2 regions of the Zhongshania borealis genome follow, and region 2 is predicted to be linked to the other one. Evidence: predicted binding sites of a transcription regulator. Region 2 holds the regulator's gene; the other holds the start of a gene.
The links. Region 2 encodes sigma-54, which starts transcription at its own class of promoters, with help from an activator protein. Its sites were predicted from a motif close to TGGCACANNNNTTGCNNT; they were not measured.

Region 1 (10,941 bases), on a different contig from region 2:
GCGTATATCGGCGACGACAAACGCGTGACGAACGACCCAATGGAAGCCACCTATATCGGCTTTAATATGTGGGTGAAAGCTGTCGAGAAATCGAAAACAACTGAAGTCGATAAAGTACACGATGCGCTTATTGGCATTAGCGTACCGAACCTCACCGGCGGTGTTGCAACGATGCTGCCTAACCATCACCTGACCAAACCAGTGTTAATTGGTGAGATTCAGGAAAATGGCCAGTTCGATATCGTATGGCAAACCGAGGCTGCAGTCCCCGGCGATGCGTGGACTGACTTCCTGCCAGAGAGCGCTAAGCTCACCGCAGATTGGCAAGATCCTAAAGTCATGTGCGGTAACTACAACACTGAAACCAAAACGTGTTCAGGTCAAAATTACTAGTACCCGTCTGTTCTTAAACTTTAGCGGAACGAAAGAAGCTCCCCCGGGCTTCTTTCTCAAAAAGTACCCCGCCATATGCTGGCGGGGTATCTCTTGTAAATGGACGTTTCAATGAAACTGACCCACAGCTATACGCAATCACTATTTCGATTTCTGTTTTTTTGCATAGCCATTAGCTTGTCTACGCAAGGTACTGCTGAGCCAATTGCGACAGTAGACCAGAATAAAATGCAAAGTGAGGATGCTGCGCTTTTATTGAATGAATTAATTAGCGCAAAGAGCACTTCTGAAAAAATCGACTTAATTAATCTCATAGCCAATTCTGATTTGCCGCAGCGCGTTGACGTACTCGAAGCGCTACAAGCAGGTGATTTGTATTACACCAAAAAAGAACGGCAACTCGTTTATGCGCAGAGCCACACCGACGGCTATTCAGCTGAGACGGTAATCAGTGGCGAAAATCTCGGCGTACTAGGCCGCCGCACGGTGCGCAAGATCAGTATTAACAATGAACTGCGCACGGTGCTGCGCGGTGTGCTGGCGGAAATAGCGCTGCGCAGTGAAGATGTCGCCGTGCGCCTACAGGCAGCCAAAAATCTGGTTCGCAGCCCATCACCGGAATTTCTCGTGGCCATTGAGCGGGCCTTGGTGATGGAGTCCGACGCAAAGGTGATTGAGTCGCTCAAGCTCGCCGCAGCAATGGTGAATTTAAATTCCGATGAGCAAGTGTTGCGTTTAGAGGCGATTGAATCCTTTCGAGGCACGCTGGACTCGGATGCGATGTCAATTCTCGCAGCCATGCAGCTCACCGGTAGTGACGGCGAATATTTAGAAAATGATGAGCTGGTGCGAGAATCTGCCGCCGCCGTATTAAAAGAAATGCGCAGCGAGGCGAAAATATATAAATTAATTGAAAACACTTTCTTTGGTTTGAGTTTGGGGTCAGTGCTGTTGCTCACTGCGGTGGGTTTGGCAATCACCTTTGGCGTGATGGGGGTCATTAATATGGCCCACGGTGAAATGATGATGTTGGGGGCTTACACCACCTACGTTATTCAGCTGCTGATGCCCAATTATATTGACTACTCCATTATCGTTGCGATTCCCGCCGCGTTTATGGTGTCGGGTTTAGTGGGTATCGTCATTGAGCGCGGTATTATCCGGCATTTGTATGGCCGGCCATTGGAAACTTTGTTGGCGACCTTTGGCGTCAGTTTGATCTTACAGCAAGCGGTGCGCAGCATTTTTTCGCCGTTAAACAAATCCGTAACTGCGCCAAGCTGGCTCAGCGGCTCTCTAGAGATTAACGGCGCCTTGTCGTTAACCTATAACCGCCTCTACATAATTGCCTTTAGTTTGATTGTTTTATTACTGCTGGTGTTCTTGTTAAAGAAAACCTTTGTTGGATTGCAAATGCGCGCGGTGACGCAAAATCGTGCCATGGCAAATTCCATGGGTATTCGCACCGGCTGGGTAGACGCGCTCACCTTTGGCTTGGGCTCGGGTATTGCCGGTATCGCTGGAGTGGCCTTGAGTCAGCTCACCAATGTCGGCCCGAATCTGGGGCAGTCTTATATTATCGATTCCTTTATGGTGGTGGTGTTTGGCGGGGTCGGCAATTTGTTCGGCACCTTCTTTGCGGCGATGAGTCTTGGGGTTGCCAATAAATTCCTAGAGCCTTTTGCTGGCGCCGTGCTAGCCAAGATCTTTGTGCTGGTGTTCATCATTCTGTTTATTCAGTGGCGGCCTCGCGGTTTGTTCGCTCTTAAAGGCCGCTCGGTAGAGGATTAATTGACCATGCTGAATACAAAAATATTTGAACGCAGTGCCATCGGCCGTTTACTGCTGGCCGATAAAGCCGGCAGTTATTTGTTAATGGTGCTGTTCGCCGCCATGGTGCTGGTGCCGCTGTGTAATTTGTTAATGCCTGAGGGCAGTTTTTTACACATTCCAACCTATGTTGTGGTCTTGTTAGGCAAGTATCTCTGTTATGCCCTGCTGGCATTAGCCTTGGATCTGATCTGGGGGTATTGCGGGATTCTGAGTTTGGGTCACGGCGCATTTTTTGCCCTCGGCGGCTACGCCATGGGCATGCATTTAATGCGGCAGATTGGTGAACGCGGGGTCTACGGCAATGCTGACCTGCCGGACTTTATGGTGTTTTTGAACTGGACCGAATTGCCATGGTATTGGTACGGTTTTGATAATTTTTTCTTCGCCATGTTTATGGTGGCCTTGGTTCCAGCGGTATTGGCGTTTGTGTTTGGTTGGCTGGCATTTCGTTCGCGGGTAACGGGGGTTTATTTGTCGATTATTACCCAGGCAATGACCTACGCCTTGTTACTCGCATTTTTTCGAAACGACATGGGCTTTGGCGGCAATAACGGCCTCACGGATTTTAAAGATATTCTTGGCTTCAGTTTGCAATCGGATATAACTCGTTGTGTATTGTTCGCCTTGTCGGCGCTGAGCGTGATGGGCGCCTATATATTGTGCCGCGCCATTGTTAGCAGTAAGTACGGTCGGGTCTTGGTGGCGATACGTGACGCAGAAAGTCGCACGCGATTTATGGGCTATCGGGTTGAGCACTTTAAGCTCTTTGTGTTTGTGGTGTCGGCGATCTTGGCGGGTATTGCTGGTGCATTGTATGTACCTCAAGTCGGTATTATTAATCCCGGCGAATTTGGCCCCATCAATTCCATTGAAATTGTTATTTGGGTGGCTATTGGCGGACGTGGCACATTATTCGGTGCAGTCATTGGCGCGGTTGCGGTGAACTATGCCAAAACCTATTTTACCGGCGCCTTTCCAGAAGTGTGGTTGTTTATGTTAGGAGCGTTGTTTGTGATCAGCACCTTGTATTTGCCCAAGGGAATTGTCGGGGTGGTTAAGCAATTGCAGGATCGCCGCGCTGAGCGCAACGCGCCAACATCGCAAGGAGCAGAGTCATGAGTGCGGTAGTGAAGAGTCCGGGCTTTCACAGCGCTCAAATGCAGAGCATGTTGTACCTGAACGGCGTAACCAAAAGTTTTGATGGTTTTAAAGCCATTAATAATTTGTCGCTTGATATTGCGCCGGGTGAGCTCCGCGCCATTATTGGTCCCAATGGCGCGGGCAAAAGTACCATGATGGATATTATCACTGGTAAAACTCGACCCGATTCGGGGGAAGTGCGATTTCGTGACAGTATCGACCTTACTCAATACGACGAAGCAGATATTGCGAACTTGGGTATCGGCCGCAAATTTCAAAAACCCACGGTGATTGAAACCCTAACAGTTTGGGACAATGTGGAACTGGCTTTGGCGGGCAACCGCAGTGTGATTCGTGCGCTCTGGCACAAATTGAGCAGTGAGCAGGGTGATCGTATTAATGAAGTTATAAAGCTGGTTGGCCTAAAAGCGAAAACCGGTGATTTGGCTGGCAGCCTTTCTCACGGTCAAAAGCAGTGGTTAGAAATTGGCATGCTGATTGTGCAGGGGCCGGAGCTTTTACTTGTCGATGAACCCGCCGCGGGAATGACGGATCAAGAAACCATGGAAACGGCTGCGCTATTAAAAGAAATTAACCGCGAGCACACCATTGTGGTGGTCGAGCACGATATGGACTTCATTAAAGCATTAGACAGCAAAGTGACGGTGTTGCATGAGGGCAGTGTTCTCGCCGAAGGCCGTCTCGACGTCGTGTCGGCCAATCCACGGGTAATCGAAGTTTATTTAGGGCGTTAACACTATGTTGCTAGTGAATGATATCGATCTCTACTACGGCGCGAGTCAGGCTTTACGCAAAGTAAATGTTAGCGCAGAAAAGGGCAAGGTGACCTGCATACTCGGTCGCAATGGCGTGGGTAAGTCGAGTTTGGCCAGGGCTATTACAGGTCGGCACCCTGTGCGTGGCGGCAGTATCGTATTGGACGGTAAAGACATTAGCGCCATGGCGCCGGCGGATCGCGCTCGGGCGGGTGTTGCTTACGTACCTCAGGGGCGAGAGATTTTTTCGCAGCTGACCGTACAAGAGAATCTCTATACCGGTTACGCGCCACTCAAGCGCAGTCAGCGTCAAATCAGCCAAGAGATTTTCGATTTGTTTCCCGTACTGAAAAGTATGCTAAAGCGTCGAGGTGGCGATTTGTCTGGAGGGCAGCAGCAACAATTGGCGATTGCCAGAGCTTTAATTACCCGGCCACGCTTGTTGGTACTGGATGAACCCACCGAGGGAATTCAGCCTTCTATTATTAAGGACATCCACAATGTTATTACCATCCTGCGCCAGCAAGGTGAGATGGCGATTGTCTTAGTTGAGCAGTATTTTGATTTTGCCCGTGAGCTGGCGGATTACTACGCGGTAATGGATCGCGGTGAAGTGATCTTGTCTGGTCGCGGCGACGAAATGGTTGAGGAGGACGTGCGCCGTCATATGACGGTGTAATTCAGCTGGGTCAGATGCCTGACGTCGGGCCCCGAAGGAAAAGGAATTCACTCCGTTCACGTGGCTATTTGCGCCTGCCGAGATAATTTCGATGCAGGTCACTTCATCGTTTCTGCTAAGGCAACTAGCTCGAGTTAGACATCGGGCTGCAGACGAGTAAAATTGATGACTATTCACACTAAATGCCGCATTTTTATTTTTACCAAAGACTATAATGGCGGCCTTCACCCCTTTAGGAAAAGTCCATGAAATACCTTGCCACACTGGCGTTAGCCTTGGTTCCGCTAACGAGCATGGCAACCGATTTAACAATTCCGGCTGGCCAGGCATACCTTGTTGGTGTCGATCAACAGGAGTTGATTTTAGATAACTTGCGCATAGGTAACGACGCGCGAATTAGCTTTGCGCCAGGGGTTAATTCTTGGCGTGTTCATGCGCGCGTGGCCAGTATTGGTAAAAACGTGGTGATTGATGGCCGCGGTGCGGCAGGTGTGAATGGCGCGGCCGGTATTTCTGCGCCAAGCTGTGACGAGTTTGTCGACGGCCAGCCTGGCAATATTGGGCAAGCCGGTGCAGACGGTGTCGAAATCCGCTTACAACTCGCGTTAGAAAGCCTAGGCAGTATGCGGATTTTAAGTGCCGGTGGCGACGGTGGCCTCGGTGGTGCGGGTGGCGACGGTGCTGACCTTGATAGCGGTTGCGGAGCAGATGTGGCTGGTGAGGGCGGTAACGGTGGTGATGGCGGTGAAGGTGGTCGCGGCGGCGACGTGACTTTCTTGTATCAAAGTTTAGCCAAGACCGAATCTGGCGACGCGATGGTGAGCCGGCTTAATATTAATACCGATGGTGGCGCTGGCGGTGAGGGCGGTGATGCCGGCTCAGGTGGCGCTGGCGGCAGCGGCCATTACGAGACTAGAAAATCGCTGACGGGCAGCGGTCGTAAGTGGGTAGCGGGTGCATCCGGTGGCTTGGCCGGGAGTCCAGGTTCGACAGCGTCGGCGGGGCAGCCCGGACGTATTCTGCTCGATCAGCTGATCATGAGTACTGTTAAAGTGGCGCCGACTAACGTTAACCCCTTAAGCCTTAAGGCCCTGCAGCGTGAAATAGAACAATTGCGCAAGCGAGTTGAACAGCTAGAGGCACAATAAGTAACTGGCGCTTTGTGATAGGTCGTTTATTAGCGCTTTAAAAGGATGCCAATGGCATCCTTTTTTCGTTTCAGGGTGCAAATCGCTGGCTTGTAGTGCGGCGGCACTTAATTGGTGCGTTTTTTCCAGAGGTCGTTGCCGACGTTGCATCATAATTGGTCTGACTGTGGCTATCCTGTTGTTTTTAAATAGATAATTAGCGTTATTAAAGGCGTTTTCCAGCCGAGTATTTTCCGTATTTATTCAGGCGTGCTTATATTTGTGGCATTTATTTTTTGCATATTCGCCCTAATGCTCTAAGTTTGTGCGTACCCGGTGTTTTCGACCTTACTAGGCAAAGACCGGTAAATGGCTAGATTTAACTTCACCAAACGAGTTTTATTTAAGCTTTTGATTTTAAACAATAAAAATGATGTTGGCACTGAAAGTGCTATAGCTACAACAGGAATGTGCTTGATCACTTTCTCTATACTAAATGCGGAGACTACAACATGAACAAAATGAAAACTTTACTGGCTGCCGGTGTTGCAGCTGCTTCAATGACCATGGTTGCTGCCCCAGCTTCTGCTGAAGTATCAGCGAGCGCTTCTGTTGCCAGTATGTACTTGTGGCGTGGTTTTGATCTGAGCGATGGCTCTCCAGCTGTTTCTGGTGATATCACCGTAAGCGGTGCCGGTTTCTATGCCGGTGTTTGGGGTTCTAGCGGCGATGACACTGCAGGGCAAGAGGTAGATTACTACGCTGGTTATGCAACTGAAGTAGGCGCGCTAAGCGTTGATCTGAGTGTGTGGAACTATGTTTATCCAGGTGCATCAGCAGGTTTCGTTGATAACGGCGACACGTATGGTGATTTGAGCGAAATTATTCTTGGCTTAGGTTTAGGCCCAGTTAGCTTGACGATTTATGACAACATTGCTGGCGCTAACGGCTATTTCTATTACACCTTGGGCTATGATGTTGCGCAATTCTCATTCACCCTCGGCGGCACCGATAGCGACGATGAAGATTCAAATTACGCTCACTTCGACGTGTCTTACGCCTACAACGATAATCTGAGCTTTACCTTCAGCCAGATGATCGACGAAGACAATGACGACGATATGAACTTTGTAGTTTCTTACAGCTTGCCTATTTCCATGTAATACCCCGACCGGTGGCAGTGTTGCCACCGGTCATTTTTTTAACTTAGTCCTAGTGTGTGATCGACGCACATTAACAGGAGATTTCCGATGAAATTGATTACGGCTGTTATTAAGCCATTCAAACTTGACGATGTGCGTGAGGCGCTATCTGACATCGGTGTACAGGGAATAACTGTTACCGAAGTTAAGGGTTTTGGTCGCCAAAAAGGTCACACCGAATTGTATCGTGGCGCTGAATACGTTGTAGATTTTCTTCCTAAGGTGAAGATTGAAGTTGCAGTTGCTGATGGTTCTGTTGAGCCAACTATTGAAGCAATTACTAAATCAGCGAATACCGGCAAAATTGGCGACGGCAAAATTTTCGTTACTGCGCTTGAGCAGGTTGTTCGTATTCGTACCGGTGAGACTGGCGAAGAAGCCATCTAGATTCACAGGTTTGCGGTTTAAATAAACATTTAAATACAAGATTATTCTCTTTCCCTTTGGAGGGCATGTGATGGAAGACATCATACAGGTCAAGTACGCCCTGGACACGTTCTACTTCCTAGTGATGGGCGCGTTCGTAATGTGGATGGCAGCAGGTTTTGCCATGCTCGAGGCTGGTTTAGTTCGTTCTAAAAACACCACAGAAATTTTAACTAAAAACATCGCCCTGTTTGCGGTGGCATGTACCATGTACTTACTATGTGGCTACACAGTTATGTACGGCGGTTCTGAAGGCGGTATTCTGCCAGACGCTTGGTTCGGCAACTCAATTGCTGATGCGTCAGTAGAAGAAGTACTGGCCTCTAACGGCGATACTTACTACTCAGGTTCATCTGACTTCTTCTTCCAAGTGGTATTCGTAGCAACCGCTATGTCTATTGTTTCGGGTGCGGTCGCTGAGCGCATGAAGTTGTGGGCATTCTTAGCTTTTGCTGTTGTTATGACTGGCATCATCTACCCTCTTCAAGGTTCTTGGAGCTGGGGCGGCGGTTTCTTGTCTGAAGCTGGTTTCTCTGACTTTGCAGGCTCTGGCATAGTGCACATGTGTGGTGCTTCTGCAGCACTGGCTGGCGTATTGCTGCTTGGCGCTCGTAAAGGCAAGTATGGCGCAGGCGGTCAAGTTAATGCGATCCCAGGTGCAAACCTACCAATGGCGACATTGGGTACCTTCATCCTGTGGATGGGTTGGTTCGGTTTCAACGGCGGTTCTGAATTAATGGTGTCTAACATCGAAGAAGCTAACGCAACTGCACAGGTATTTGTTAATACCAACGCGGCGGCAAGTGGCGGCTTGATTGCAGCATTAATCGTAGCGCGCATCCTGTTCGGCAAAGCTGATTTAACCATGGTATTGAACGGCGCCTTGGCTGGTCTGGTAGCCATTACTGCTGATCCACTGTCACCTGATCCAATTATCTCTACCTTAATCGGTGCGGTTGGTGGTGTGTTAGTTGTGTTTGCCATCCTTGCTCTGGATAAAATCAAAATCGACGATCCTGTCGGTGCGATCTCTGTTCACGGTGTTGTTGGTCTCTGGGGTGTAATGGCAGTGCCATTCAACAACAGCGATGCAACTTTCGGTAATCAGTTATACGGTGCTTTCGTGATCTTTGCTTGGACCTTTGTGGCCAGCTTAGTGGTCTGGGGTATCTTGAAAGTAGTTATGGGCTTACGTGTTACAGAAGAGGAAGAGTACGAAGGTGTCGACCTCTCTGAATGCGGTATGGAAGCCTACCCAGAGTTCACCAACAAGTAGTACTCCCCTCAGGTCGGTGATTATAGGGCGCTCATTGAGCGCCCTTTTTTTTGCCTAGGCATAGAGGAGTTGAACGCTTGATGGGGGAGGAAGTCGAATGTCTGGTGCATAAACTCCGCGTTTTGTTTAAGCGATGCGTGTTGGCAAGGAAGATAGTGGACATAGCGAACGGCAAGCGTCAGACGTCTGACACCAAAGTGGGCCGTTTCTAAGGTTTTTTACGGCAAAAGCTGGGATCACCTTGCCAAACTCCCGCGCACTAGGCTAAATAGGGGTATAAAACAGTATTCATAATGAAGGGGAAACTACGGCGATGAAATTAGTCAGTGCGGTTATTAAGCCGTTTAAATTAGATGACGTCCGTGCCGCTTTGTCGGAAATTGGCGTGCAAGGCGTTACTGTGACCGAAGTAAAAGGTTTTGGACGCCAAAAAGGCCATACCGAGCTGTACCGTGGTGCGGAATATGTGGTGGATTTTCTTCCAAAGGTGAAATTAGAAATTGCGGTGTCCGACGATCAAGTGGAGAAAGTAATCGATACCGTAACCAAGGCGGCGTGTACCGGCAAAATAGGCGACGGTAAAATATTCGTGACTTCCCTTGAGCAAGTTATTCGAATTCGCACCGGCGAAACCGGTGAAGAAGCTATCTAATTTAGCTTTGGTAACGGTGAATCGAGGGCGGCTTTTAGTCGCCCTTTTTTATGGTCGCATGATTAACCTTTTTAGCTCAAAATAGATTAGTTACAACGATTATTAAGAACAAAACAGCCTAATCAGACCCTTGTCAGAGACTCTAAGAAAGCAGTATAAAGCGGCTTGTAAGCGCGGGTTTATTGTTTCCGGGAGGGGTTCCTATGGGGTCGCGTAATCGTAGTACAGAAAGTCCAATTCCAAGCCAAAGTTTTGTGCCTAGTCAGACCGTGCATGACCGCATGCGCGATCAACTGTCTAAGGACGTCGAGGCTTATTTAGCGCGAGGGGGTGAGATAAAACACCTCGACCCGCATATGCGCAGCAATCTTGCCGACACCGATTCCGACTCAGAAACTTATTAATTCTGCGTCGGCTGCGTCTGCGTGTTATTAGGCTTAGCTGGCATTAAACAGCTGGATGAGCTTGGGCAATTCTCGCCAGTCGTCAAAATGTTGATCCGCTAAGGGATGTGGCTCAGGCGCGTTCTCTGCGAGTCGCGCCTGAATTGCATGCATGCCTACCGCTTTCGCGCCAGCAACGTCATCATGCGTATTGTCGCCGATATGAATGCTTTCATGGGCATGGCAATTTGCCTGCGTGAGTGCTTTTAAAAACAGCGGAGCGGCTGGCTTGGCGGCGCCTAATTCTTCGGCTCGAAAGCAGGAATGGAAGTATTTGCTGATCGGCAGGCGTGTTATATCGGCGTTGCCATTGGTGAGGCTGATTAAGATATAGTCTTTGCTTAATTCCCTCAGGATGTCGGCGCAGTGCTCAAAAAAATAAACCTGCTGGCGGGCCTGATAAAAAGCATCATAGGCCGCGGCGGCTAATTGCCCACTTTGTTCGCCGTAACCGGACTCAATTAAGGCTTGATTTAAGCTGTCAATTCGCCACTTCGAAACGTAGTGTTCTAGGCCTGGATTGGCGCGGAGGTATTGCCAGCGGTGCTCGCGCAGGGCATCGGGATCAAACTTCGCCACCAGCGCCGGTGCGTTGCATTGCAAATGCTCATAAAAAGCTCGCTCGGCGTTTGCTATGGTTGGCGCGGTATGCCAAAGCGTGTCGTCGAGATCAAAACTCAATAATTTAATCTTGTTCATTGCTGGCCTTTCGCGTTGCTCGCGGGTGCGCCTTGTCATACACCTGCGCTAAATGCTGAAAATCGAGATGGGTATAGACCTGGGTGGTCGACAGATTGGCATGGCCGAGCAATTCTTGAACGCCCCGTAAATCACTGCTGGACTCCAGTAAATGACTGGCAAAGGAGTGTCGCAGCATGTGCGGATGGACATGGGCCGGCAAGCCCTGCTGTATTGCCCGATAGCGGATACGTTGCTGAATGGCGCGGTGGCCAAGGCGCCCGCCTCGCTGGCCCAGAAATAAGGCCTGATCGGC
Region 2 (10,941 bases):
AGCACGGCCTCTAAAGTCTCAGGACCAATATCCCGAAGGCGGATAGAACCGCGACTAGCCGCGGCCGCCACTAAATAGGTACCCGCCTCAATGCGGTCAGGCATAACTGAGTATGTACAGCCATGCAAGCGCTCAACACCGTCGATGGTAATTGTCGCAGTACCATGACCTGTAATTTTGGCACCCATAGCGATCAGGCAATTCGCCAAATCGACAATTTCAGGTTCGCGCGCGGCGTTTTCTAGTACGGTGCGACCTTTGGCCAGCGCCGCCGCCATCATCACGTTCTCAGTGCCGCCAACGGTAACCATATCAAATAAGACGTGGGCGCCTTTTAAACCACCCTCCGGTGCCCGCGCAGTGATATAACCTTCGTCGATATCAATAATTGCACCCATCGCCTCAAAGCCGCGCAGATGTTGATCTACTGGCCGACTACCGATGGCGCAGCCGCCAGGAAAAGACACTTTCGCGTGCCCAAAATGCGTTAACAAGGGACCCAACACCAAAATCGATGCACGCATGGTTTTCACCAATTCATAGGGCGCCGTTGTTTCGGTGGTGGTTGAACCATTAATTTCAACGCCGAGTCGCTCATCGACAATCAACTCAGTACCCATACTGCGCAACAGCGCGATCATGGTAGTGACATCGTGCAAATGTGGCAGATTGCGGATTAGTACCGGCTCGCTAGACAACAAGGTAGCGGCAAGAATCGGCAATGCCGCATTTTTGGAACCAGACACGCGAATCTCTCCGGCCAAAGGGCCGCAGCCGCGTATAAGCAACTTATCCATGCAATCTCCTGGAAAGTCCCGTCAGCCTCAGGCTTGAGCTTCCTCGGGGGTAATAGCTTTAATATTAATAGCGTGCAACGAGCCGTCGCGTATCCAATCGTTGACCGCAGCATAGACCAATTGCTGGCGTTTAACTGCGCGTAAACCGGAAAATGCAGCACTCACAACGCGAACGTCAAAATGACTGCCATCGCCACTGACCGCGACCTCACTCCCTGGAAAATGCTCGGAAAGGCGTTGCTCAATAAGATCTGTTTGCATGACAATCCTGCCTGTATTCATCACTAGCGATATCAAGCGCGGAATTGTACGCAATTGCAGTCCACATGGCGAGGCGAATACCGGTAAAGCGTACTCACCCTGCCACCGAGGCAAAGAATAATTATTTTGCTGCCTGTTCTTCCATCACGGATTGGGGAGCAACTGTCCAGTTGGCAATGACTTTATCAATATCACCATTGTATTGCTTAACCGCAGCATCAAACTGATTTTGATAAATCCGCCCTAAATTTAAGCCTTCGATAACCACGTTACGCAGCTTCCATTTGCCATCTGAACCCTGGCGAACGGTGTACATAACTTGATAGGGCTTAGCGCGCTCACCATAAATATCTTGGCGTACACCCACACTGCCCGACAGGTCTACATCGTCTGCAAGCGGCGAAACTTCGATGCGGTTACCATTAAATCCCAACAAGCCCTGCGCATAGGTATTGATCAGCCCATCTTTAAAGCTATTGGTGAAGCGCATTACCCGATCGCGAAACTGAGCACGCTCTGCATCGGTTTTTAAACTCTCGTAATAGCGGCGACTGCCATACTTGCCCATTATGCCCCGAGCAAAGCTCTGGAAATCGACCACGTCATCCATAATCCTGCGTACTTCAGAGGTAAAGCGCTTAGGGTCCTTATCGATATAACTACGCGCCTCTTCAATAACCTTCACCAGCTCTTGTGTCGTGTCGGCCACAACCTCATAAGGCCCCTTTTCTGCTGCATATGCCGGAGCCAGCATGCCAATCGCCATAAATGCGGCAAGAAAAAATCGCTTGTACATATCGTTTCCTCAATAATTTTTAACCGTTTAAACACGGCACATCACTACCAACTGCAAGCTTCGACCTCGAATTATGGGAATGTCTCCCACATCTAAGGACAGCTAATCCTGTTATTTTGTCACATTGGAAATTATCATAGCTAACATTAGCCCAAGCTTAACAGGCAATTTCAATAATCTAGGTAATCCCGAGTGACCAATAGCACATCATATACTAGCTCTGCTCTGCGCGTTATCGGTATGGAAAGAGATGCCGTAGCCGTTCTCGCCGACCGCATTGACGAAAGTTTTAGCAAAGCCTGCGACATCTTACTAGCATGCAAGGGCCGCGTCGTTGTGACCGGAATGGGGAAATCGGGCCATATCGGCAATAAAATTGCCGCCACCCTTGCCAGCACGGGCACACCGGCCTTTTTTGTGCACCCGGGTGAAGCCAGTCATGGTGACTTGGGAATGATCACTGCGGGAGATGTCGTCATTGCACTGTCGAACTCAGGCACGACTGGTGAGCTAATTACTATCTTGCCGCTACTAAAACTGTTGGCAGTGCCAGTAATAGCGCTAACAGGAAATCCCGACTCCGAACTCGCCACCGCCGCAGACGTCCACTTAAATGTCGGCGTGGCGGAGGAAGCATGCCCCCTTAACCTCGCCCCAACATCCAGCACCACCGTTACTTTGGTAATGGGCGACGCACTGGCCATCGCCTTACTCGAAGCGAGAGGCTTTACCGCCAATGATTTCGCACTATCGCATCCAGGAGGCGCATTGGGCCGGAGACTCATATTAAAAATCGACAGCATAATGCATACAGGCGACAGCATCCCCAAAATCACTTTGGGCAGCGCGCTGAGCGGCGCCCTACTGGAAATGAGCAGTAAAACCTTGGGGATGACAACCGTCGTTGACCAAGATGGCGTGCTAGCCGGCATTTTCACCGATGGCGACTTACGCCGCGCCATAGACCGCGGTATCGATATACACCAATGTCCTATCGATGACATTATGACCCGCAATTGTCGTACCATTAAGCCCGGCATGATGGCTGCCGAAGCGCTGCGTATTATGGAAGACAATAAAATCACGGTACTGGTTGCCGTAAACGACAGCGGCCAACCTGTTGGCGTCATACACACCCACGACCTGCTCAAAGCCGGCGTTGCCTAGGGAAATCACCACAAATATGCACAGCGTGATTGAGAAAGCAAAAACCATCAAACTATTGGCGATGGATGTCGACGGCGTGTTGACCAATGGCAGCCTGTACTTTGGCAATAGCGGCGAAGAAATGAAGGCCTTCAGTATTCTTGACGGGCTCGGCATCAAACTATTGCGTGACGCCGGCATAACGCCAGCTATTATCACCGGCCGCTGCTCTGAATTGGTAAAACGCCGCGCCGGTGAGTTAAAAATTGAATTGATCTATCAGGGCCGCGAAGACAAGCTGGTTGCCCTTGAGGAATTGCGAGCCGACCTCGGCCTCGAAATGAAAGACATTGCCTACGTCGGCGACGACCTTCCGGACTTATCGGCCATACGCCAAGCTGGGCTTGGCATTACCGTTGCCAACGGTCATGAATTTGTTGCCCGCCACGCAGACTGGCAAACCCGCGCTGCCGGCGGCAGTGGCGCTATTCGAGAGGTTTGCGAGCTAATTCTGCAAGCGCAGGGCAAGCTCAATAATGCCTTGGAGCAATACCTCTAAAATGAAACAAATAAAATTCACCGTATTTTCTGTGCTATCGGCCATTACAGCAATGGCCGGCACAGTGGTCTACCTCACCCAGTACAGTGAAAGCGGCAAATTAAGCATTGTCGAGCGCTTTGAGGCAATGCCCGACGCCGACTCCCACTTAAGCCAAGTCGACGGCATTAAGTACAGTCGGGACGGTGAAATTGCCTACAAATGGCGCGCAAGCAGCGCTGAACGACTAATTTCCGACGGCTCAATATCATTGCAAGACCCATTTTATATCGGCAATATCGCTGACCAGCGCCCGTGGACTGCCAGCGCCAAGGCAGGAAAGCTCTCTCAAGACGGCGAACAGCTGACCTTACTCGACACCGTGCTTGTCAAAGATTTAATTCGCCAAGCGCAAATCAGTACCGAATTACTGAGAATAAACTTGGATAGCAGCGAAGTGACTACCGACCAGCCATTAACGCTATCGCTACGCAATGGCAAAACGCGTTCCGTTGGCCTTAAAGCCAGTATGAAAAATGAACGCGTTGAACTCCTCGACCAGGTAAAAGGCCACTATGACCCCATATAATGCCGCGCTAATAGCTAGCTTTCTGTTCGCCATCAGCAGCTCAGCGCTAAGCTTACCCGACGATCGTAAGCAGGCTATTAACCTGAGCTCTGACCGGGCTATTTACGAGAACAACCAAGGTGTTTATGTTGGCAACGTCAGCATGAGCCAAGGTTCACTGAAAATTCGCGCCGACAAACTGACCATCATAGAATCGGATCGTAAAGTTGAAAAAGTCGTTGCGGAGGGCAGCCCCGCCTATTTCGAGCAGCAGCCTCGCGCCGAAGAAGGCGTTGTTATCGCCAGCGCCCAGCGGATTGAATACAGCCTAGCGCAAGAAGAAATTCTTCTTGAAAAAAATGCGTCAATTACTCACCAGGGTTCCAAAATTTCTGGTGACCGCGTGGTTTATAGCGGTCGCAAGCAAATGGTGATCGCCGACGGCGGCACCACCGAAAAAGAAAATCGCGTAAAAATGACGCTGCAACCGCAAGCCATCCCCGACAGCGAACAGCCCGAAAGCAACAAAGCGAATGAGGCTAGTGAGCCGACCCCAGACAATGCCCTCAGCGGAGAATTGCGCTAACCATGCCTGTTTTGCAAGCAAGTAATCTCGCCAAGGCCTATAAGGGTCGCGAAATCATCAAAGATGTCTCTCTCACCATAAGCAGCGGCGAAATTGTAGGCTTGCTAGGTCCAAATGGCGCGGGTAAAACCACCTGTTTTTACATGATTGTGGGCATCGTCAATGCCGACCGCGGCACCATACGTCTCGACGACCGCGACCTTACCAAACTGTCGATTAACGGACGCGCGAAAAATGGCGTGGGCTATCTGCCACAAGAGGCCTCAATATTTCGCAAATTAACCGTCGCCGATAACATCATGGCGATTCTTGAGACCCGTAGCGACCTCAATCGCAAGCAGCGTAAAGAAAAACTTGAGTCGCTACTGCAAGAATTCCACATAACACATATTCGAAGCTCAATGGGAATGGCACTTTCTGGCGGCGAACGACGCCGGGTTGAAATAGCGAGAGCACTGGCCACAGAACCCAGTTTTATCCTATTGGATGAGCCCTTTGCCGGCGTTGACCCGATCTCTGTAAATGACATTCAAAACATCGTTAAACACTTGCAGGCTCGGGGTATTGGCGTACTCATTACTGACCACAATGTTCGCGAAACCCTCGATATATGCGATAAGGCTTATATCGTCGGCGAAGGCCGTATCGTTGCCGAGGGCGACGCCAATACCGTGCTAAATAATCAGATCGTTCGAGACATATACCTCGGTGACAAATTCACCTTATAACGCCGACAACCAACAAATGAATCGGCACAGGTATTGCAGGCAATGATTGTCCCGACTACACTGAGAGAGAGGCATAATTATTGCCGGTAGGGCAAAAACAGCTTGCTCGTGTTACCACTCTCTTGTTGTAGAAGACACTGCCTATGAAACAATCGCTACAGCTCAAAGTCGGTCAAAGCCTGACAATGACACCCCAGCTGCAACAGGCGATTCGCTTATTACAACTTTCCACCCTCGATCTTCAGCAAGAAATTCAATCGGCACTAGATTCTAACCCCCTGCTCGAAATCAGCGACGACAGCGATGATTTTGAAGTGAATACCGAGCCCACCTCTGCCGAACCTAAGAAAGCCGAAAAAAGTAGCGATCAAGAAACCGAGGCCCCCCAGCCTGAGGCAGATACTGAGTGGGCCGAACGCAGCGATATCCCCGACGATTTACCCGTAGATAGCCAGTGGGACGACGTCTATCAGTCCAGCGGCACCAGCAGTGGTTCTGGCAGCGGTTCGGCGTCAGAGGACAGTGATTACAGCAACGATTACCGCAACTCCAGCGCAGATACTCTACAAGACCACTTGCGCTGGCAGTTAAATCTTAGCCGCCTGTCCGATATCGATCGACTGATTGCCGAGGCCATCATCGACGCCATTGACGATAACGGCCGACTCACGGTAAGCGCCGAAGATCTCGTAGACGGTTTTGCCAGTGACGAAATCGAAATCGAAGAATTTAATGCGATTTTACATCTGATCCAGCAGTTTGATCCGCCAGGCGTAGCTGCGCGCGATTTGCAAGAATGCCTGTTAATTCAACTCAAGCAACTACCACCAGACACACCGCTAGTTGAAGAAGCCCGTCTTGTTGTTAGCCAATATATGGCGCAATTGGGTAATCGCGACTATAACCAAATAATGCGCCGCTGCCGTTTGAAGGAAGAACAGCTCCGCGACATTATAAAACTGGTTCAGTCTCTCAACCCAACGCCCGGCGATAGCATTGGTGCCGACGACACCGAATATGTTGTTCCCGATGTGTTTGTTAGCAAAAAAGAAGATCGTTGGCTGGTAGAGCTAAATCCCGACATTGCACCTAAAATTCAAATTAATGCGCACTACGCCGCGCTGGCCAGAAAGAGCAGTAATAGCAGTGACAACGACTATATTCGCGACAATTTGCAAGAAGCGCGCTGGTTTATTAAAAGTCTGCTTAGCCGCAATGAGACTCTAATGAAAGTCGCCACTAAGATTGTCGAATACCAACGCGGCTTCCTAGAGTACGGCGACGAAGCAATGAAACCCTTGGTGTTACACGATATTGCTGAAGCTGTTGGTATGCACGAGTCCACTATTTCCCGCGTAACAACACAAAAATACATGCACACGCCACGCGGTATTTTTGAACTAAAATACTTTTTTTCAAGCCATGTATCTACCGATACCGGCGGCGAATGCTCATCTACGGCCATTCGTGCACTAATCAAAAAACTGGTGGCGGCAGAAAATCCCCGCAAACCCTTAAGCGACAGCAAGATCACCGATTTACTGGGTGAACAGGGCATACAAGTCGCCCGTCGCACCATTGCAAAATATCGAGAATCACTGGTTATTCCGCCCTCTAACGAGCGGAAACGACTGGTATAGTGGCAGTGCCCCTGTTACGGTCATTGTCGTCATACACGCGCCGTGAGGCGCTAGTTATTTTCAGCGATGAAGGAGCAAAATATGCAGATTACTGTTAGTGGTCATCACGTTGACGTCACCCCGTCTCTTCGCGATTACGTCAATACTAAGCTCGGCAAACTTCAACGACATTTTGACAACATCACCAATACCGACGTCACTCTGTCCGTCGAAAAACTGATCCAAAAAGCCGAAGCCACTGTGCACGTTGCCGGCGCCGACTTATTTGCCACTTGTGAATCAGAGGATATGTACGCGGCAATCGACAGTTTGACCGACAAGCTCGATAGACAACTGATAAAGCACAAAGAAAAAACCCTGGGCCGCTAAGGCCCCTGACCTAACCCACTGTTGCAAGAAACCATGATACTCAATTCCATTCTTACCTTAGGACGCACCCATAGCGGTGCGTCTATTACGAGCAAAAAACGACTTCTCGAATTTATTTCGGCAGGCATTAGCGCTGACAACAGTGAATTTGACGCCGATGAATTATTTAATGAATTACTTGCCAGAGAGCGCCTTGGCAGTACTGGCATTGGTCACGGAGTAGCGATCCCGCACTGCCGCAGCAGCCGCTGCACCGCCATCACCGGAATGTTACTCAAACTCGACCAAGCTATCGATTTTGAAGCTATTGACGACCAACCCGTCGACCTCGTATTTGCACTTATCGTTCCCGCAGAAGCGCACGACGAGCACCTCAAAGTGTTGGGCGCACTGGCCACCGCGTTTAATGAAGAAGAATTCCGCAGCGGCCTGCGCAGCGCAAGCTCCGACCAAGCCCTGCTAGACCGAGCTCTGCAAGCTTAGTATGGAACTCATCATTCTCAGCGGCCGCTCTGGATCAGGCAAAAGTACTGCGCTCCACCAACTCGAGGATGAGGGCTTTTACGCGATCGACAATCTTCCCGTGTCGCTGCTTCCAGAGTTGGTTCGTGAGCTTTCCCAAAGCCCACTCAAAGTACACAAGCAAGTTGCCGTCTGTATCGACGCTCGCAATTCCCAAGACGGCCTAGCGCGCTTCAAAGGGCTCTGCGAGCAAGTTCAGCAACATGCTCGCCTACGAATAGTTTTTCTCGATGCCGCAGACGACAAACTCATCAAACGCTTTAGCGAAACACGCCGTCGCCACCCGCTAACAACTGACTCCCTGCCACTGGCCGATGCAATTAAGCTTGAGTCACGGTTACTGGAGCCGATTGTGGTCGAAGCCTCGCTGGCCATCGACAGCAGCGATATGACGGTACACGAGCTGCGCGCCGCTATTCGCGACCGCATTCTTGGCGTTGACGCCAGCCGCCTAGCTGTGCAAATTAAATCCTTCGGCTTTAAACGCGGCCTGCCGATCGATGCAGACCTAGTCTACGACCTACGGATGCTACCTAACCCGCACTGGCAAGAAAATTTGCGCAGCCTTACTGGCAAGGACCAGGCGGTGCAGGAATTCCTTAGTGGCCAAGCCGACGTCCAGCTAATGCGCCGCGACATTTTGCAGTATCTGCAAACTTGGTTACCCAAAATAGAAGCCAGCAACCGCAGCTATTTCACGGTTGCCATTGGTTGCACCGGTGGCCAGCATCGCTCAGTATATATGGCTGAATCCTTGGCTGAGGCAATGCGCAGTAGCTACCCAGACCTCCAAGTTCGCCATCGCGAACTCCAGAACTAGAGGCGACACGATGGTCGAAGCAGAAATCAAAATCATCAACAAACTGGGGTTACACGCCCGCGCTGCGGCCAAGCTCGTTGCTACTACTGGCGCATATAGTTCAAAAATCACGCTTGCTATTGGCGACAAAAGTGTCGACGGAAAAAGTATTATGTCAGTAATGATGCTCGCCGCCAGCAAAGGCAGTGACATTACGGTGCGCTGCGAAGGTAGTGATGAGACGGCAGCCCTCGCTGCAATACAAGACCTGATAAATCAACGCTTTGGCGAAGGAGAGTAATAAAGTTTATTTTACTCGCGATTACTCTGTGGATTGTTGCGCGACGCGCTTTCAAGGATAATTGCCCAGACTTCTTACAAATCCATTACGGCTCAGGCTAGGGATAGGTATGGCCCAGACTGCAGACAAACTACAAACCGAGAGCCAACTCAAAACCCTCAATGACGCTTTGGGTTCCGGCGGATTCCTGCAAATTCGTCGCATGCTAAACGGCCTGCCCCCCGCAGACGCCGCTCACCTCATTGAATCAACGCCACATAAGATCCGTAGTGTCTTGTGGCAGCTTATCGACACTGAAAATGAAGGCGACATCCTTCAACATCTCAATGACGAGGTGCAGAGCCAATTTTTGCGGCAGATGGACGCCGAGGAAGTTGCGGCCATCACCGAAGGCCTCGAAGCCGATGACATCGCCGATATTCTCCAGCAATTGCCTGACCGGGTTATTCGTGAAGTCCTCGAGTCCATGGACCACCAGGACCGCCTTCGCGTAGAACACGTATTGTCCTTCGACGAGGACACTGCCGGCGGCTTGATGAACACCGACACGATCACCGTGCGGCCAAACATCACCCTCGATGTCGCGATGCGTTATTTACGACGCCACGAAAGCCTGCCAGAGATGACGGACAGTTTGATTGTCGTAAACCGCAACGATCAATACATCGGCATACTGTCACTACGTAAGCTATTGGTGTCTGACCCCAGCGTGACGGTGAGGGAAATCATGGACACCGAGGTCGAACCGATCTCTGCGGACATGTCCTCCAAAGAAGTCGCCACCCTCTTCGCCCGTAATGACTGGGTATCAGCACCCGTCGTTGGCGAGAATAGTCTACTACTTGGCCGAATCACTATCGATGACGTCGTTGACGTTATCCGTGAAGAATCTGACCACTCGCTGATGAGCATGGCCGGTTTGGACGAGGACGAAGACACCTTTGCCGCCGTATTCACCACAGCGCCACGACGGGCAATTTGGCTGGGAATCAACTTGCTCACGGCCTTCATTGCCTCAGGGGTTATTAATTTATTTGAAGCCACTATCGAAAAAGTCGTCGCCCTCGCGGTGCTTATGCCTATTGTCGCTAGCATGGGCGGTGTCGCCGGCACCCAAACCTTAACGGTGGTTATTCGCGGTATGGCGCTTGGCCACATCAGTCGAGATAACAGCCGCTGGCTAATTAACCGGGAAATATTAGTAGGCGCAATAAATGGCGCGCTATGGGCCTTAATAGTGGCGGGCGCGACTACTATCTGGTTTGGCGATCCCTTAATGGGCGGTATTATTGCCGCAGCCATGATTATTAATCTCGTCACCGCGGCACTGGCCGGCGCCGTGCTGCCACTCGCGATGAAATCACTGAATATTGACCCCGCCTTGGCCGGCGGTGTGGTACTGACCACCGTCACCGACGTCATCGGGTTTATGTCTTTCCTCGGGTTAGCCACCTATTTTTACGCCTAATAGCAACGGATTTTAATGTGACTGAAGCAACGCCAGAGTCGGAACGCCCTAGTAAAACGGCGGTAAAAAAAGAAATGCAAGCCCTGCAACAAATGGGGGAAAAGCTGGTTAAACTCAGCAACAACGAGCTAGCGAAAATACCCATTCTCGACGAGCATTTAGCGGAAGCCTTAGTCACCGCGAGGCGATTGACCAGCCGCGAGGCACTGCGCCGCCAGCTGCAATACATTGGCAAACTCATGCGCGACATTGACCTAACTGAGATTGAAGCCGGTTTAGCTAAGCGTGAAGAAGGCCAGCGCGAACAAGCCCAACAATTTCACCGCCTAGAGCTACTGCGCGATGAATTGGCAAACACGGGCGTAAGCGCCATTGAACAAGTGTTAGTCGACTACCCGCAAGCCGATCGCCAACGCTTACGG

Region 1: ABD836_RS06875 (TorF family putative porin) is a predicted target of sigma-54. The motif match lies at 6,386-6,403, and genes of this name have one in related genera.

The regions. Positions count from the first base shown of each region.
Region 1 is NZ_BAABDM010000002.1:131,669-142,609, reverse strand. It holds gene urtA (urea ABC transporter substrate-binding protein) at 1-393, shown strand, start outside; gene urtB (urea ABC transporter permease subunit UrtB) at 505-2,184, shown strand; gene urtC (urea ABC transporter permease subunit UrtC) at 2,191-3,345, shown strand; gene urtD (urea ABC transporter ATP-binding protein UrtD) at 3,342-4,121, shown strand; gene urtE (urea ABC transporter ATP-binding subunit UrtE) at 4,126-4,821, shown strand; gene ABD836_RS06880 (hypothetical protein) at 5,067-5,969, shown strand; gene ABD836_RS06875 (TorF family putative porin) at 6,461-7,111, shown strand; gene glnK (P-II family nitrogen regulator) at 7,199-7,537, shown strand; gene ABD836_RS06865 (ammonium transporter) at 7,608-8,852, shown strand; gene glnK (P-II family nitrogen regulator) at 9,166-9,504, shown strand; gene ABD836_RS06855 (hypothetical protein) at 9,708-9,908, shown strand; gene ABD836_RS06850 (HAD family hydrolase) at 9,942-10,646, opposite strand; gene xerC (tyrosine recombinase XerC) at 10,633-10,941, opposite strand, start outside.
Region 2 is NZ_BAABDM010000011.1:55,525-66,465, forward strand. It holds gene murA (UDP-N-acetylglucosamine 1-carboxyvinyltransferase) at 1-797, opposite strand, end outside; gene ABD836_RS17695 (BolA family protein) at 825-1,058, opposite strand; gene ABD836_RS17700 (MlaC/ttg2D family ABC transporter substrate-binding protein) at 1,180-1,854, opposite strand; gene ABD836_RS17705 (KpsF/GutQ family sugar-phosphate isomerase) at 2,047-3,021, shown strand; gene ABD836_RS17710 (KdsC family phosphatase) at 3,038-3,559, shown strand; gene lptC (LPS export ABC transporter periplasmic protein LptC) at 3,561-4,127, shown strand; gene lptA (lipopolysaccharide transport periplasmic protein LptA) at 4,114-4,692, shown strand; gene lptB (LPS export ABC transporter ATP-binding protein) at 4,695-5,420, shown strand; gene ABD836_RS17730 (RNA polymerase factor sigma-54) at 5,564-7,060, shown strand; gene hpf (ribosome hibernation-promoting factor, HPF/YfiA family) at 7,142-7,429, shown strand; gene ABD836_RS17740 (PTS sugar transporter subunit IIA) at 7,463-7,912, shown strand; gene rapZ (RNase adapter RapZ) at 7,914-8,771, shown strand; gene ABD836_RS17750 (HPr family phosphocarrier protein) at 8,782-9,051, shown strand; gene mgtE (magnesium transporter) at 9,161-10,519, shown strand; gene yjgA (ribosome biogenesis factor YjgA) at 10,537-10,941, shown strand, end outside.